4 regions of the Shimia sp. MMG029 genome follow, and region 4 is predicted to be linked to each of the others. Evidence: riboswitches for the same ligand, from Rfam matches in the RefSeq annotation. Region 4 holds a riboswitch; each other region holds the start of a gene.
What was found. A riboswitch is a leader RNA that binds a small molecule or an ion and turns the genes downstream of it on or off. The one in region 4 is predicted to bind cobalamin.
Positions count from the first base shown of each region.

Region 1: linked by a shared signal. The riboswitch ahead of PJL69_RS06225 (DUF1636 domain-containing protein) and the one ahead of PJL69_RS17445 (DUF4198 domain-containing protein) in region 4 are both predicted to bind cobalamin.
Region 2: linked by a shared signal. The riboswitch ahead of PJL69_RS20065 (TonB-dependent receptor plug domain-containing protein) and the one ahead of PJL69_RS17445 (DUF4198 domain-containing protein) in region 4 are both predicted to bind cobalamin.
Region 3: linked by a shared signal. The riboswitch ahead of PJL69_RS15980 (DUF1636 domain-containing protein) and the one ahead of PJL69_RS17445 (DUF4198 domain-containing protein) in region 4 are both predicted to bind cobalamin.

Region 1 covers NZ_JAQJIM010000001.1:1,298,991-1,303,357, forward strand. Annotated here, with positions in the region: gene PJL69_RS06205 (cobyric acid synthase) at 1-458, opposite strand, end outside; gene PJL69_RS06210 (Lin0512 family protein) at 462-806, opposite strand; gene PJL69_RS06215 (Lin0512 family protein) at 803-1,153, opposite strand; gene cobO (cob(I)yrinic acid a,c-diamide adenosyltransferase) at 1,153-1,770, opposite strand; cobalamin riboswitch at 1,812-2,028, shown strand; gene PJL69_RS06225 (DUF1636 domain-containing protein) at 2,106-2,489, shown strand; gene cobW (cobalamin biosynthesis protein CobW) at 2,486-3,583, shown strand; gene cobN (cobaltochelatase subunit CobN) at 3,590-4,367, shown strand, end outside.
Region 2 covers NZ_JAQJIM010000019.1:5,167-9,533, forward strand. Annotated here, with positions in the region: gene PJL69_RS20060 (ABC transporter substrate-binding protein) at 1-453, opposite strand, end outside; gene PJL69_RS20065 (TonB-dependent receptor plug domain-containing protein) at 455-2,350, opposite strand; cobalamin riboswitch at 2,512-2,713, opposite strand; gene PJL69_RS20070 (hypothetical protein) at 3,281-3,487, opposite strand; partial or broken gene PJL69_RS20075 (hypothetical protein) at 3,494-4,367, opposite strand, start outside.
Region 3 covers NZ_JAQJIM010000007.1:122,375-126,741, reverse strand. Annotated here, with positions in the region: gene PJL69_RS15985 (methyl-accepting chemotaxis protein) at 1-1,975, opposite strand, end outside; cobalamin riboswitch at 2,239-2,441, shown strand; gene PJL69_RS15980 (DUF1636 domain-containing protein) at 2,544-2,954, shown strand; gene PJL69_RS15975 (ABC transporter ATP-binding protein) at 2,951-3,727, shown strand; gene PJL69_RS15970 (ABC transporter substrate-binding protein) at 3,755-4,367, shown strand, end outside.
Region 4 covers NZ_JAQJIM010000008.1:195,218-199,584, reverse strand. Annotated here, with positions in the region: gene PJL69_RS17460 (DUF1127 domain-containing protein) at 47-262, opposite strand; gene PJL69_RS17455 (Mrp/NBP35 family ATP-binding protein) at 507-1,583, shown strand; gene PJL69_RS17450 (DUF2244 domain-containing protein) at 1,790-2,290, opposite strand; cobalamin riboswitch at 2,539-2,737, shown strand; gene PJL69_RS17445 (DUF4198 domain-containing protein) at 2,867-3,652, shown strand; gene cbiM (cobalt transporter CbiM) at 3,660-4,271, shown strand; gene PJL69_RS17435 (cobalt ABC transporter permease) at 4,268-4,367, shown strand, end outside.

The DNA of each region.
Region 1 (4,367 bases), on a different contig from region 4:
GCAAAGCCCATATTGGCGATATCTCCGGCCCGAAGATTGACCTCCGCCGGGCTGCCCGCGCCCTCAACAATCACCAGATCACTTTTTGATTTCAGCCGGTTAAAGCTCTCAAGCACCGCCTCAAGCAACTGCGGCTTGAACTTGGCATACTCCCGCGCCTTCACCGTGGTCAGCCGCTTTCCCTGCACCACCACCTGTGAGCCCACATCGGTTTCCGGCTTCAAAAGCACTGGGTTCATGTCCACAGTCAGCGCCTTGCCGCAGGCCAGCGCCTGCAACGCTTGCGCCCGGCCGATCTCGCCGCCATCAGAGGTCACAGCCGCGTTGTTGGACATGTTCTGCGGCTTAAACGGTGCCACAGACAGACCCCGACGCGTCGCCGCCCGGCACAACCCCGCCACAAGCATCGACTTGCCAACGTTGGAGCCTGTGCCCTGAATCATAATCGCTTTGCCCATGGCTCAGCCCTGTTTTGGGAGGAAGGCCTCCACCGCCGCAGAGGCGATGACAAGCACGTTTCCGTCATCGGGATTTGTCACATTCATACCCCCAAAGACCGCTTTCACCTCCGCGCGCCCGCGTGGCAAACGCGCAACCAATGCGTCACAATCCACTTGCTCCGGGTCTTGGACGCCGACTGTCACCTGCACACGCATCTCTTTGGGATCTTTGCCTAAAGCGGCAAACATCGGGATCGAAGAATGGCGAATCGCATCCTCGATCGCACGGGCCGCAGCCTTGGTGTAATCCTGCCCGTATTGGTCGTTGCCCATGCCCATTTCGATGATGAAACGCTGCTCGCTCATGCCGCGACCTCCACATCCAAAGCCACCGAAATCGCCACATTGGACATCACCGTAGGGTTGCCCCCATCATTGCGCGGCACGTCCAGCCCGCCTTTGACCGGCACAACTGTGACCTGCCCATAAGGGAAGATCGCCGCAATCACCGCGGTGTCAATCTGCTCCGGTTGCTGCACCGCCACCTCAACGGTGATGATCATCTCTGATTTGTCCTTGCCGAACAACTCCGCCAGATTGATCGAATTGTGCCACAGCGCGTCTTTCACAGCCCGGCTCGCCGCCTCGGTGTAGTCCTGACGGCGCAGCGAAGAGCCCATGCCAAATTCGGTGAGAAGGCGTTTGATCGCCATCAGAACTCCACCCCCGCCTGCGCTTTGATGCCATCGCGGAACGGATGTTTCAGCAGGGTCATCTCCGTCACCAGATCGGCGGCCTCAATCAGCTCCGGCTTGGCATTGCGTCCAGTCAAAAGAACGTGAGTCATGTCCGGCTTTTCGCTCAGCAGAAAATCGACCACCTCGTCGATATCCAGATAGTCGTTGCGCAGCGCGATGTTGATTTCATCCAGCATCACAAAGCGATTTGCCGGATCACGGATCAGCTCTTTAGCAAGCTCCCAGCCCGCCTGCGCTTTGGCAATGTCACGCTCACGATCCTGCGTCTCCCAGGTAAACCCTTCCCCTGAAACGTGAAATTTCACCTCATCTTTGAAGTGCGTGCGCAGAAAATCTCTCTCTCCCGTCGCCCAGGTCCCCTTGATAAACTGCACCACGGCGACGGGCATGCCATGCGAAATACAGCGCATGATCATACCAAACCCAGACGAGCTCTTGCCCTTGCCCGGCCCGGTGTGGACCATGATGAGGCCCTTTTCCTCGGTCTTGGTGGCCATCATACGGTCCCGCGCTGCCTTGATTTTCGCCATCTTGGCCTTGTGGCGTTCGTTCTGATCCGTGTTTTCAGACATTCGTGCCTCTCCGTTCCCGCTTGACTTGGCCGCAATCATTGCCCATTCGAGGTGTCGTTGGTTCCTGCTCCCTCGGGGCAGGTGAAAAGGGAATGTGAAACGGGTCCGACGTCAAGGCCCAAAGCGCAGCCGCCCCCGCGACCGTGACCGGAGAGGTCCGCCACAGCCACTGGAGCGATCCGGGAAGGCAGGAGGGCCACCAGAGCGCAAGCTCTGAAATCTGCAAGCCGGGAGACCTGCCAGCGGAGAAGACATAAACCGGACGGGGTGTTTCGGTGTTGGGCTCTCTTTATGATGTCCCGTGTGCCCCCGTCCCTGCGAAGGGACCAAAACTGATGGCTGATGCATCCGCTCCAGTCGACCTGCTTGTCTGCACCACCTGCCGTGCAGGTCAGCCCACCGACATTGAAGGGCCACGCCCCGGCACCCAGCTGTTTGAAGCCCTCAGGGCGTCAGATTTGCCGGACAACGTGACTGTGAAAGGCGTGGCATGCTTTTCCAACTGCGACTCTGGCTGCTCGGTCACCATTCGTGGTGGCGATGAACGCTGGACCTACGTCTATGGCAATTTCACTGGCGCAGACGACGCGGAGCTGGTTGCCGAGGGCGTGACCAAATACGCCGAAACCGTCGATGGGCTGGTGCCTTGGCGTGAACGCTCGACCCACTTCCGCAAAAACTGCATTGCACGCATTCCCCCACTGGAGATCCCTGAATGAGCACTCTTGAAAAACTTCCCGTCACCGTCATCACCGGCTTTCTGGGATCCGGCAAAACAACGCTGGTGCGCAACCTCATGACAAAGCCGCAGGGCAAACGCCTCGCAGTAATCGTGAATGAATTTGGCGATGTTGGCGTGGATGGCGAGATCCTGAAATCCTGCGCAATTCCGGACTGCCCAGCGGAAAACATCATGGAGCTGGCGAATGGCTGCATCTGCTGCACCGTGGCCGATGATTTCATCCCCACGATCGAAGCCCTGATGAACCTTGAGACCCGCCCAGAGCACATCCTGATTGAAACCTCTGGCCTGGCCTTGCCAAAACCGCTGCTGAAGGCGTTTGACTGGCCCGATATCCGCTCCAAGATCACTGTGGACGGCGTGATCGCTCTGGCTGATGCGGAGGCTGTCGCCGATGGCCGCTTTGCAACTGATGTGGCTGCTGTGGATGCGCAGCGCGAAGCGGATGAAGGTCTGGATCACGAAACCCCTCTGTCTGAGGTGTTTCTCGATCAAATCAACTGCGCCGACATCGTGCTTTTGACAAAACCTGACCTCGCAGGCCCCGAGGGCGTTGCCAAGGCCAAAGAGATCGTCCTGTCAAAAGCACCCCGCGCCCTGCCGGTGGTTGAAGTGGCTGAAGGCGATGTAGACCCGCGTGTGATCCTTGGTCTGGAAGCCGCCGCAGAAGACGATCTGGAGGCCCGCCCTTCCCATCACGAAGATCATCATCACGCGCATGATCACGACGATCACCATCATGACGACGACCATCACCATGATCACCACCACGACCACAATCACGATGCTTTCAACAGCATTGTCGTGGATGTGCCTGAACAATCCGATCCTGCGGCTTTTGCTGCCAAGATTGAAAAAATGGCCAAAGATCTCAACATTCTGCGCGTCAAAGGCTACGCCGCGGTTGAAGGCAAACCGATGCGCCTTTTGGTGCAGGCGGTGGGCGCACGCGTGCGGCATCAGTTTGATCGCCCATGGAAGGCCGAAGAAGGCCGTCAGGGCCGGATGGTCGTGATTGCTGAACATCATGACGTAAATGTGGATGCGATCCACGCAGCTCTGGTAGACTAAACTGCCATGCATGTAGTCTTTCGCGAAAGCCATGGCCTTGATGAGGCCGAAACCCCGATGGATCTGGGCCAGTCCCCGGCCGATCTGGTGGTGCTGTCTTTTTCTGACAGCGACCTTGGGGCTTTCGCGGCAGGCTGGCACCGCAGCAATGGCGATCTGCCAACGCTGCGCCTTGCCAATCTGACAGCGTTGAAACACCCGCTGTCAGTCGACACCTATATTGACCAAACGCTGTCTGGCGCCAAAGCCATCCTTATCCGTCTGATTGGCGGCATTTCTTACTGGCAATACGGCATTCAACAGGTGCAGGCCCTTGCAGCGGAAAAGGACATCGCCCTAGCGGTGCTGCCCGCAGATGGCCGCCCTGACACACGATTGGATGAGGTGTCCACCCTCCCGGTGTCCACTCTGCACCGCCTGACGCATCTTTGCGACACCGGCGGCGCCATTGCCGCACAGGCCGCTTTGGCACAACTCGCCCTGTCTGCAGGGCTTTATGCCAAGCCGGTCATGGGCTCCAAAGCCCTGCCGGATCACGGCGGCTGGACGCCTGAGACGGGCCTATCTGATCCTCTTGCTGCGCGCGATCCTGCAAAACCACTGATTGCCCTGACCTTTTATCGTGCTTACGTCAGTTCCGCCGACACCGCGCCAATTGAGGCCATGTTTGAGGAGTTTCGCGCACGAGGTTTTGATGTGGTGGGCCTGTTTGCCCCTTCCCTCAAAGTGCCCGCATCGGCCGCATGGCTAGCCGAAACCCTGCGCACCCTTGCACCTGCCGCCA
Region 2 (4,367 bases), on a different contig from region 4:
GTCATCCTGACCAAGGAGCATCCCCATTTTGAGAATACGAGCCACGACATCGTCCAGCGCTCGGGCGGGTTGTATAACGGCTACTGGAACGTCAAGCCGACGCAGCATATCGACGGTTGCGCGGGTGGTATATGCACCGGCAATCACGAGATCAGGCTCCAGCAGGTAAATCTCCTCGGCACGCCCGTGATTGATCTCATAAGCGCGAGCCTCTTCCACCATGGCGGAGCTGCGGCTGTCCAAAGCGAGATAGGACACCGACAACAATTGCCTAGGCGCTGCAATCATCATTGCGAGCTGATCTGTACAGAGGTTCATTGAGACGACACGCTGTGGATGCGCGGGAAACTCAGATGAAGGTGGCACAGAAAGCGGCTCAGCCGCCTCCTGCGCCTGAGCGGCCCCACCCAAAAGCAGCACCGCCAACATTGATATGAGATGCGTCAAACGCATTTTAGAAAGATGCACTTATACCAAGATATGCGGTGCGTTCCTGACCATAGTAGCCCCAGGCCTCTGAATATTCTTCATCAAAGAGATTGATGATACGACCCGTGAGCATCAAGTTCTCCGTAAGCTCATACTGCCCGGCAAGGTTTACAACTGTGAAAGAGGGCAGTTTTGTTGTCGGGTTGTTTGGCCATGGGCGAAACCACTCGGTGTCATAACTGCCGTTAACGTAGCGCAATTCCGCCGTGGCAACGGCGCGATCATTCAGGAAGGACGTGCGCGCCTGAAGGGCAAATTCATGCTCTGGGCGGCGCACCAAAGGGGCCCCTGTTGGGTCTTCGCCATCGCCATAAGAATAGCTCGCTTTCAGATCGAGCCAGTCGTTGACAGTCCAGTCGCCGGTTACCTCGAGCCCTTGACGCACGCTGGTGCCTGTCAGGTTGACGGCTGTCATACCTGCAGAAGAAATCATGTCGTCAATTTCATTGCGATAGATGGTAACGCCCAACATGCCGCGACCATCTGCAAACGTCCAATCTGCGCCCAGTTCAAAGCTGAGACTTTCTTCGGGCTTGAGGTCGGGATTGCCGACGAACTGGCCCGGAGAATAGCCAAACTGCTCATACATGGTGGGGTTGACCGTCGCCTGCCCCAAGGACCCGCGCAAACGCAGATCGGTGCCGGGGATGCGGTAGGCCGCAGACAGGTTCCAAGAGAACGGATTTTCAAAAACATCGATGTCATCGTAGCGAATGCCCGCCTGCACATCGACGCCATTGGAAAAAATACCCTGATAATCAATTGCGATCGCGCGCGTGTTGCGCTCTTGCGTGCCTTCAGACCACGGCGACGAAATGTCCATGCTCTCTGTCTGTGCTTCCAGTCGCACATTCAGCTTTTGATTGGAACTCCGTGCCGCCTGTCCATCCAGCGAGAAGGTGGAGGTGTATTTGAAACTCTGGCGGTCAGACGCGTATTTTGATGGTGTCGCGGTATTGGGGTCTGACACTGACTCCTGATCCATTCCCGAGAGTTCGAAACGATGGAGCCACAAATCATCGCGCGTTTCGGCTTCCAGCCAGATTGCCCCGGATTGCTGCTCAATGTGCGTTTCCTTGAGTGGCAGCGCAAGGTATCCGTCAGGCGTTTGCGACACTGCGGTCGAGTAATAGGTATAGTCCTGATCTAGATCGCGGAATGTAAAGCCAATCCGCACCCCACCATCGCCCAAGTAGGTATCACCGGACAGGTTGATGTTGCGCACCTCGTTGTCGGCATTCGGCATACCTGGCGCGGCGTAGTTATAATCTTCGCGATTTTGCTCCAGCGAGAAAGACAGCTGCCCTGTATCAAAGCCTTGGCGCACATAGAGGTTGGCGTTGTACTGATCGTCCTTTGCTGCCTCCAGACTGCCGCCATAGGAGAGGCCCTGCTTGCTGGCTCGCTTGGTGGTGATGGCTATCACGCCCGACATTGCCGAGGTGCCATAAATTGCAGACTGAGGGCCGCGCAGGACTTCGATTTTTTCGATGTTGGCGACTGGCATGCTGCTGAAGTTGAAAGATCCTTGCAGCGCGCTGTTGATCTCCACGCCATCGACCAGAACTTTGACGTGGTTGCTTTCACCGCCGCGAATGAAAACCCCAGTGATGGTGCTGCCTGTAGACGCCACAGACACCCCTGGGAGTGCCCGGAGCGCATCTTGAACCCGCATTATGCCGCGTTCTCTGATCTCATCAGCGGTGACGACGCTGTAGGATCGCGTAAAGTTTTCCGCTTCGATCCCTGTCAGACCGCCGCTGACAATAATTTCGCCAAGATCGGTATATTCCTGCGCCAGAGCTGTTTGCGCAAAAACCAGCGCCAATGCGCTGGAGCCGCTTAAGATGTGTTTTTTCATGTCCCATCTCCACGGAAATCGGCAAACGACTCCCGCATTTCGGCCCGCAAAATAGGGGCCCATTTTTTATCAAATTGCCTTTGGAGAAATCTCTCCGCAGACGGTGAAGCAAGTGCCACCACTACGGAAGGTCCGCTGCCCTCGACGCGCCCCGCGTCCGGACCAGGTGAACATTCTGGCAGGTCTCCTGACTTGCGGGTCATCGCGCCCTCGGGCCTTCCCATCTCCGCCGGAGACAGTGGCATATGCCGAGGTTGCTCACCGCTTACAGTTGCGGGGGCAGTTGAGGATTTGGCCGACGCCGCACCTCATTCCCTTTTAACCGGATGGAAACTCCACCGGACCAGAACGGGTCGGAGCTAGCCAGAGAAAGACCAAGGTGTCAATTACGAATTTGAGAATGCGATTGCGCTTTGGATAGTGGACCAGCTAAGTGTCGTTAGGCGCCGGCTCTTAGCTCTGAACTGCAGGCGTTAAGTTCAGTCGGGCAGTCTTTTGGCCTTTAGCGCAATCGACAAAGTAGTTCAGGTGCGATGTCACAGTTTAATGTTCTCTTGCGGTGAGTTCCGCGAGATCAAACGCGCTTCACGGACTGTTTCTTAAAGAACTCTTTGCCGGCCGGGTTTGTCGTATCCAGAGGCAACCAGACGATCTGCCCGCCATCCAAGCAAAGTTGGTCTGGCTGCTCTGGGGAATAAACAACTTCTCCGCGCGCAATCAGCGGCGCCACGCCCAACTCTAATAGCTCTCGGGCACCACGCAGCGCTGCTTCGCTGCTGCCAGCACCTCCCCACAATACTCAGGGACAAAGTACCCCCAAACCCCGCCCTCGCAGTGTAGGACAGCCGGAAAAAGCTGCTGCTGTGGGCAATCTGTCTTCGGCATTTGCGTCCTCAAGTTCCAAAACGTTGGCCCCAAATTCCAGCCTAGCTATTTTTCTACCTCATCAGATAGCTCATCAGAAAAGCGTTTCATGTCAAAACCTGCATCTATTGGGCCCATCAACTGAACCTTCTCTTGGAGCCCCCGCATTTTGGCTAACAGCTCCTCATAGCCAGTGTCTGATGCATCGCTCGGTTCAGCTGTCTGACCGGGTTCCGGTAGGCCTTCTTCTTCGATATCTTCCTTGTCGCTCATGCCAACTCACTCCCAATTCACCAAGCGCTTGTCGTAAACGCGGACCAGCCTCTCACCACAATTGACTGGCGGCACATCCTCACGATCCAGCCGTCGCGCCAAATGTATCGCTGCCACCTTCTGGCGTAGCGCCATCTGCCCAAGCGTAACATATCTTGCTTGGAACTGCTGAATGCTCGACCAAGCAATATAAGTTTTTGCACGATTGGTGTCGGGGTTTTGATGCAAAATCTCGCGCAAATAGCCGTTGTCTCTTAGCGAACGAATGGAGCCCACATTGATCTGAAGGTGGCGCGCGGCTTCGGGTAACGTCAGGTCGCGCGCCAGGTCAACAGCTTTGCTGCCGCACACCGCATCCCAGTCAATTTCGATAGCATGCAAACCGTCTCCCATTCCGGCGCAGAGAGCCCCGTTCAGTTCGCCCTGTTTCCACATGGAGATCACCCGCGCTAAAGGAATGCCTCTGACGCGACAGAACTCTCTCATGGGCGCGGTAGACTTGCCTGGAAGAGGCGCTGGCAAGGTCGCGACATCAGCCAGTAGCCCGTTCACTTCCTCACGAAAGAGATAGCGTCGTGATGACAACAGCTTGAGCGTGGTGAGAACGCCCAGGTTCTGCAGCGCTTTCAACTGCTCAGGAAAAATACCAAGCTGCTTGGTCACTTCGGCAAATGTGGTCAACTTGGCCTTAAATACGCGCACCCTTTGGGTCTCCTCTGCAGAAATCTCGGTGCGTTTCAAAACCTCTTCTTTCGGTATGCCTTCAAGATACCCAAGCATCAATTTGAGCGTGACGGCCCCCAGCCCTGTGCGCTTGCGTGCCTCCTCAATGGTAAGCAATTCCCGTTTTTGTGGGCTTTTGCCAAACACCTGTTTGTCT
Region 3 (4,367 bases), on a different contig from region 4:
TGCGTTGGGTTGCTTCTTCGAGCTGAGACACACCCGTGTTGATTTCCCCCAGAGTGGCCGCCTGGCTTACGGTCCCATCCGCCAAGTTAGACACCAGTGCGGAAACGTGGCTCACACGGTTTACAATCACACCAAGCGCTTCTCCGGTTTCATTCACCAGCCCGACACCGTTGCTGACACTGGCTGTGCTTTCCCCAATCAGATCCTGAATTTCTCGCGCTGCACCGGAAGATTTTTGTGCCAGTGCACGTACTTCTGACGCAACCACCGCAAAACCGCTGCCTGCGGCGCCGGCCCTTGCGGCCTCAACACCCGCATTCAGTGCAAGCAAATTGGTTTGAAACGCAATATCGTCAATCACGCTGATTATCTGGGCGATTTGCTTGGACGACTCTGAGATCTTCGCCATCGCATTAACGGCTTCTTTCACGATCGCGCCGCTCTCTGTCGCGTCATTTTTCGCAGAGAGCGTGCTTTCTTGCACATCTTTTGCGCCAGAGGCAGCCGATTGAACGCTGGAGGTGATGCCTTCAAGCGCAGCCGCTGTCTGTTCCAGCGTACCAGCCTGATCTTCGGTGCGGCGCGACAGGTCATCTGAGGACTGGCTAAATTTGACCGTGCCTGATCGAATGCTGGAAGCCACATCAACAACATGCACAAGTGTTTCGTTTAGCTTGCCAACCGTTGCGTTGAAATCCGCCCTCAACCCCTCGTACTCCTCAGGGAAAGGCGTTTCAAAGTGGTGGGTAAGATTGCCTTCTGCCATCTCCCCGAGACCAAGGCGGATTTCGCCAACCACAAAGTCCTGTTCCTTTTTGCGCCGCTCTTGCTCCGCCTTAAGAGCCTCAGCATCGCGTCGCATTTGCAGGGTATCTTGCTTAAAATGATAGACGGCTTTTGACATTTTGCTCAATTCATCGCGGCCTTCAATACCTTCGACGAACACATCAAAGTTGCCGCTTGTGAACTCATTGATGACAGCGATCAGGTATTTGATACGTGCCACCATGCGCTCAAAGGAGAAAATAGCAAAGGACAGAACCAAGAGCATGACGCTCATTCCCAACCACATCATGCGATTGAATCTGGCATCTGCCGCCGCTTCGATTTCCAGCGTCAGATTTGCAATCTGCTCTACAAACCGCAATTCTTCCTCTCGCAGAATATTGATCCAAGCTGTTGATATTTTGAACCAATTGGGCGCGGTTAGCCCATCATAGTCTTGCAACTCATATCCTGATCGCACTGTTTCACGCGCTTTCTGGACCGCTTTGAATTCGGCGGTTTCGCGCAAGGCGGCCAGCCAACCTGCGTCGTCTAAGGCGCCGGAAGCTTCGAGCAAAAGCGCCCCCTGAGCGCCGCCAAGTTCAATAAACCGGTCATGCACAATGGTTGAGAAGCCGCCCCCAAGCCCGGTTGCGCCCATGGCGCGCTCCAGGCCTGCACTCTCTTTCGCTGATCCAATCAACACACGAGCGCTCAGCAGGGCCTGAACCTGACTGTGCGTGTCGCGCATGCCAGACGGGCGTGAAAAATCAATCAACTGATTGATTGTTTGCGTATAAAATGAGGCCATTTCTGGAACGCGAAGCTCCAGCCCATCCACCTGATCGCGCATCGATTCCAACTTGCTAAGACGCGTAGAAATCTCCGAAAGCAGCTCTGGCCGTTGCATGGCCAGCAAATCAATCTGCTGCTGAAAGCTCTCGATCGCGGCACTGGAGTGTTCACGCTGCTCTTTCAGCTCCGCTGGGAAATTCTTGCCTTGAGACGCGATGTAACCGGCAGAGTAGCCGCGTTCTTTTTGCAGTTCGTGTATCACATGGCCGACAACGGCGCCCTCTTGCGCACGCATTGTGGTATCGTGAGCACTTTCTACAACCGCACGCTGACTGGTTACATCGCCGTACATCAAAAACCCGGCGAGCGCAAAAATCGGTCCGATGACGAACAACATCACAATACGCAGTTTCATTGGGAGCACCTACTCGTCTGCATTTATAAGATGTAAGCTGAGTACACATACACGATTTAAGGCTGTGTAAATTGACACTGCTTTTTTGCTACACAAACCCGCATTCGTAGATGTCGACAGTCAAACGACTGTTTTTTGAGCACCACCTGCCTCACAGCAGTGCGCATTCCGAGCGATGGCAAAAGGCGGGTCTGTTCAACGACAATGGGCACAGAGCAGGTAGATTCCGACACGTTTGCCGATTGACAGAATCCTTAGAGTTTTACATTGATAACTTTGATGGTTTCCAGCCTGTGACCGGCTGGATGAAAAGGGAATACGGTGCGGCACACAATTGCCAATTCCGTAACTGCCCCCGCAACTGTAAGCGGTGTGCAACCTCCGATAGCCACTGGGCCAGCGCTCGGGAAGGTGGAGGGAGCCAGTCACCGCAAGTCAGGAGACCTGCCATCTTAACTGAAACTCAAACCGGGCGGGGTGTCTCGGAAGGAGGCCAAGATGGCTCAATCGGCTTACGCCGCTGACATGACTGGTTTTGTTCTCGCCCCGCGTTTTCGCGGAGGGCGAAATGAACGGAACTGTATCTCATCGAATGACGATTTGCACATCGTGCCGGCACACGGGCGAAACCTGCAACTCCGGCTATGCATTGATTGCGAAACTGCGCGCAGCGATCTCCGCTGCGGGTGACAGCATCGCCGATGACTTCGAAATTGCAGGCACGGCCTGCCTTGACGGTTGTGACCGCCCCTGCACTGTTGGCTATCACGCTACACGTACAGCCTCTTTCCTGTTTGGTGACATCACGCCAGAGGAAGATATAGACAGCCTCATGGATTTTGCAAAAGACTATGCAGCTCAGCAAGGCGATTGGTGCGTGTCCACCGGCCATCCCATAAAATTGCGCGACGACTCTACCCTGACACGCATACCCTGCGCGATCATGGCCATTGAAGACACATTGGAGCGCGTTTCATGACCTCCCCAACGTTGGACGTGCGCGATGTCACCTGGGCGCCGCGCAAGCGCGACCCCCTGCTGCTTGAGGCGACCAGCTTTAGCCTGAACAAGGGTGAGGTGATGGGCCTTGTTGGGCCAAATGGCGCCGGCAAAACCACGCTTTTGCGTCTGATATATGGCTATAACCGCCCTCTGTCCGGCGACATTCTGCTGGATGGCGAGTCGCTGCGCAAAATGGCGCCACGCGCGCTGGCCAAAAAGGTCGCCGCGGTCTTGCAAGAACAACCTTCTGACTTTGCGCTCACTGTGCGCGAAGTTGTTGCGCTTGGGCGGGTGCCACATCGCCTGGGCCTCTCCACTCCCGGACAACACGATGCGGAAGTGATAGAGGCGGCGCTCAAGCGGCTGCAGCTGCAAGATCTGTCACACCGCAGCCTCTCCACACTTTCCGGTGGCGAACGCCAGCGGGTGATGGTGGCGCGCGCATTGGCGCAAGAGCCGCAACTGCTGGTGTTGGATGAGCCGACCAACCACCTCGACATCCGCCATCAGCTGGAAGTGTTGCAACTGATCCGCGATCTGGATCTGACGATTGTCACATCGCTGCATGATCTCAATCTGGCAGCTGATGTCTGTGATCGCATTCTGATCTTAAAGAATGGCGCACCGAAGGGATTTGGCGCGCCTATGGAAGTTCTCAAAGACAGGCTGGTGTCCGACACCTTTCAAGTGCGCGCCCAGCGCGAACAGCTCAGCGTGAGCCAGAAAAACCATCTCACTTTCCAACTTTAACACCTCAATCTTCATCAAGGACCAACAATGAAAAAGAGCTCCCTCGCCCTCGGGCTGATCTTGGCAGCACAATCCGCTGCGGCAGAAACCACCGTGCAAAGCTGCGACCGCACCGTGACATTTGACACCCCGCCAAAAGCGGCCATTTCCAACGACGTGAACCTCACCGAAATGATGCTGGTTCTTGGCCTTGCGGATCGTATGGTCGGCTACACAGGTATTTCCGGCTGGAAAACACTGGACGCAGAGATGCGCGCCGGCGTGGAAGAGCTACCTGAGCTGTCTGCGAAATACCCCTCCAAAGAAGTTCTGGTTGGCGCTGACGCGGACTTCTTCTTTGCGGGCTGGAACTACGGCATGAAGGTTGGCGGCGAAGTCACCCCAGAAACGCTCGCGCCGTTTGGCATCGATGTGTACGAGCTGACCGAAAGCTGCATCCACATTGGCGACAAACCCAAAGTCAGCATGGATGACATGTACAATGACCTGCTGAATCTCGGCAAAATCTTCGCTGTGGAAGACAAAGCCACCGCACTCGTGGATGGCTACAAGGCGGAGCTTGCCGCGTTCACCGACTCTCTGGAAACCGCGGACGAGCCGCTGCGTGTGTTTGTTTATGACAGCGGCGAAGACACGCCGT
Region 4 (4,367 bases):
GTCGCAGAATTGGAAAGCCTGAGGGAGGAGTGGCTTCCCAAGAAACTTATGCTTCGCGGCTGGCTTCGATGGCCAGGCGGCGGATCATGGAGCGGCTCATGCCAAGATCGCTCAGTTCGCGATTGGAAAGAGCGCTCAGCTCGTTGTATGTTGTGCGGTACACGCGGTACTGACGAAAGCGCTCTGCCAGGGAGGCAAAAATGCCAGAAAGGCCGGATGCCTTCGGTGCTGCCACTGCGGCGCTGTTTGCTACGTATGCCATAATCGTTACTCGCTGGTGTGAGTGTTATCGTTCGCTTGATGAGGGGTATATGGGATCATGCTGCGGACGCACAATGGCTTCCTTCGCAAACCAGTTATGCATCTATGGAATATCGTACGTTACGTAACGGCACGGTGCACAATAATTGGGCAAGATGCCGTAAACCTTGAAGAAATGTTAAGGAATCCTTAGGTGAGACACGGAAGAGTGTCCGCATTTTGCACTTGCAGCATAGGAGTTGAGCATGCCCGTCACCAAAGAAGATGTGCAGGGGGTGTTGTCCAAGATCGCCTTACCTGATGGGGGCGATTTGATTTCGCGGGATTTCTTGCGCGCGTTGACAATTGATGGCGATACGGTGCGCTTTGTTCTTGAGGCGCCCAATGCAGATATAGCACGGCTGATGGAGCCGTTGCGCAAGGCGGCGGAAGCGTCCGTTGCGCAGTTGCCAGGTGTGGCAAATGTACAGGTTGCATTGACAGCCCATGACAATGCCCCTGCCCCCAAGAAAGCCGCACCCAGTCTGAAGATTGGCGGCCATCCCAAACCACAGGCTGGGCCAATGAAAGTGGCCGGTGTCCAGCGCATTTTAGCAGTGGGATCTGGCAAAGGCGGTGTGGGGAAATCAACTGTATCCTCCAACCTTGCTGTCGCGCTGGCCAAGCAAGGACGCAAGGTGGGTTTGCTGGATGCAGATATATATGGCCCCAGCCAACCGCGCATGATGGGGGTCAACAAACGCCCGGCAAGCCCGGATGGGAAAACCATTATTCCGCTGCAATCTCATGGTGTTACGATCATGTCGCTCGGCTTTATGCTGGAGGAAGACAAACCGGTTGTCTGGCGTGGGCCGATGCTTATGGGGGCGTTGCAACAAATGCTGACACAGGTTCAATGGGGCGAACTTGATGTTTTGATTGTGGACCTGCCGCCCGGTACAGGTGATGTGCAGCTGACCCTGTGTCAGAAAACAGAGCTGACCGGCGCGATTGTGGTGAGCACACCGCAAGATGTGGCCCTGCTAGATGCACGCAAGGCGCTTGGCATGTTTGATCAGCTGAAGACACCTGTCTTGGGACTCATTGAAAACATGAGTCTTTTCCACTGTCCGAACTGTGGGCATGAGTCCCATATCTTTGGGCATGGGGGCGTGGCCGCAGAGGCAGACAAGCTGGGCGTTCCGCTGCTCGGTGCCCTGCCGATTGATCTGGACACGCGCCTTGCCGGAGATGGCGGAACGCCAATTGCCGCCGGAAGCAGCGATATGGCGCAGGCTTATGCACAGATCGCGCAGGGTTTGATCAAAGGCGGGATGGCCTAGGCCATCCCCTGCCCCTCGACGATCCTCGCGACAGCTTTTTGCAGGTGCGTTAACGTTTCAACGCAAGTTTAAAGCCTGAAAAAACAGTGTCGGTATTGCGTCGGTATCACGACTGTATTGCGGAGGTGCAATTTCGCACCCCCGCAAAAAGCTGCACAGTAAACGCAACGCACGCAGCAACGCCAAATCCTGCATGTGATTCTGCCTTAATACTGCGTCGCAGCGCGATCTGCGAGAAAATCGCTCAGTTCGACATAAAGCGTTTTGCGCTCATCCTCTGTCAGAAAGCTGCCAATCTCGACGGTGCGCCCATTGCCGGAGAGCGTGACGTAGTGCGGCACCGGCCCGCCATGAACGTGCATCTGCGTGCGCGCCCAATAAATATTGCAAGACCATTCTGAGGCCGTGCCGCTGGCGGGTTTGTGTGAAAGATGAAGCGTGTCTGCGGCTAAGGACAACGCCTCAAACACATTGCCGTCCTTGTAGGACTTGCGCAGGCCATACCATAGGCCCCAAACCATCAGCAGAATGAAGGGCAAAATGCCCCAGAACAAGACTGTGCCAATCAAGCCGTAGAGCGGTATGGTGCCTGCAGTGAACGCAAACAGCACAATGGCTGCAAAGCCACGATGTGGCAGTGAGCGGTGCGGCCACAATGTGAGCACCGGTTCATTGGCCTCTGAAGCATCTGCCCAACGGTGTGGCATCTGGAAACGTCCCTGGCATAAATCAGATCCCGCGGCGCCCCACTGTGGGGAACGCTGGCTCTACATTGAAAGAATGGGCGGTGCCGTATCAAGAGCCATGATTGACGCAGCACTGCACTTCGCTGTGACAATTCGGGCCATTTTGCTTGTGACCAATCAAACGGTGGAGCAGTCAAAGGGGTGCGATCTTTCGTAATTGTGTGCAGGTTCGTCGCAATCTGGCATTGACCGGATCTCATTGTATCTGGCAAGAACGCCGCATGTTCGGTTCCGGGATACCCCGGAAGCAAAAGGGAATGCAGTGCGGCCTGTATTTTGGGCCAAGTCTGCAACTGCCCCCGCAACTGTAAGCGGCGAGCACGGCTGATTGCGCCACTGGGCAACCGGGAAGGCCAGTTCGTGTTTGGACCCGCGAGTCAGGAGACCTGCCGGACTGGTCGCCTTGTATGAGGCGGCCGTCATCGGCGACGGGGTGCGCGCTGGGTCCGCTTGTGTGTTTCGCAACCGGTTCTGCGCGCCCTGAAGTCATACAAAGAAATGCGCCGGGGTAGGCGCGACGTGATAGGGACCAAATTTATGAAAAAACTGCTGCTGGCGGCCACAGCCGCCCTGACCATCCCAGCGATGGCGCAGGCACATTTTCTTTTGGAATATACAGAAGACACAATGATTGAGCGTCCGGGCGATGTGCCTGTGAAGCTGATCTTCTGGCACCCCCATGAGGCCGGTCATGTGATGACCCTGGAGAAGCCGGAAGAGTTCTTTGTGATTCACAACGGTGAAAAAACCGATCTGATGGGCACTCTGGAAGAGACCACCTTTGACGGCCCAGACAACAGCGCGAAGGCGTTCAACGGCACTGTGCCTGTGAAGCGCTCTGGCGACTATGTGGTCGTGACCGTGCCTGCGCCTTATTATGAAGAGTCCGAAGACATCTACATTCAGCAGATCACCAAGACCTATCTGAACCGCAACGAGCTGCCGACTGATTGGGATCAGCCGCAGGGTCTGGCGACAGAAATTCTGCCGCTGAACAAGCCTTACAACATTGTTGCGGGCTCCACCTTCACCGGTCGTGTTCTGAGCGAAGGCCAGCCTGTGGCCGGTGCAGAGATTGAAATCGAGTACATGGCAGCAGAGCCAGAGATGGAAGGCACCGGCGCGAAAGCGGCCACCGTGTCCCCTCTTCCAGGTGGCGCGATTGTCGCGATCTCTGATGACAACGGCTATTTCTCCTTTGGTGTGCCAAAAGCGGGCTACTGGGGTTTTGCTGCGCTGGGATCCGGCCCTGCGACAGAACATGAAGGCAAAGAGCTGAGCCAAGACGCGGTGATCTGGATCCGCGCCTGGGATCTGGAGTAAGCCTTTTATGCACATTGTTGACGGAGCCCTTTCCAACCCTGTGGTGATCGGCGGCGCGGTGGCTGCCGTGGGTGGCATCGCTATGGGATTGAAATCCCTGGATCTGGATCGCATCCCCACAGCTGGGGTGCTTTCGGCGAGCTTTTTTGTCGCTTCGCTGATCCATGTGCCGATTGGCCCGTCCTCTGTGCATTTGATACTGAATGGTCTGGCCGGGCTTTTGCTCGGCTGGGCCGCCTTCCCGGCCCTGTTTGTCGGGCTGTTGTTGCAGGCGGTGTTCTTTGGTTTTGGCGGGTTGACGGTGCTGGGCATCAACACCGTGAATATTGCCCTGCCTGCGGTTCTGGCGTGGATGCTGTTTGGCGGCTTGATTGGCCGTGGCGCACCCGTGCAAGGCGCGATTTGGGGGGCTGTTGGTGGCGCGTTTGCAATTGCCACAACCACCGCTTTGGTCGCCGTATCACTGGCGTTGTCAGGCGATGAATTCATACCAGCGGCAAAACTGGTGTTTTTTGCCCATATCCCGGTGATATGCATTGAGGCGCTGCTGACCGGGTTTGCCGTATTGCTGGCACGTCGGGTGAAGCCCGAACTCTTTTTGAAGGACCGGACCGCATGAAACAGTTGATCCTGATCTGTGCGTTGACGCTTGGCACTGTGCTGGCGCCCCTGCCCGCTGCGGCGCATAAGGTGATTGCAGGTGTGTTTGCGTCCG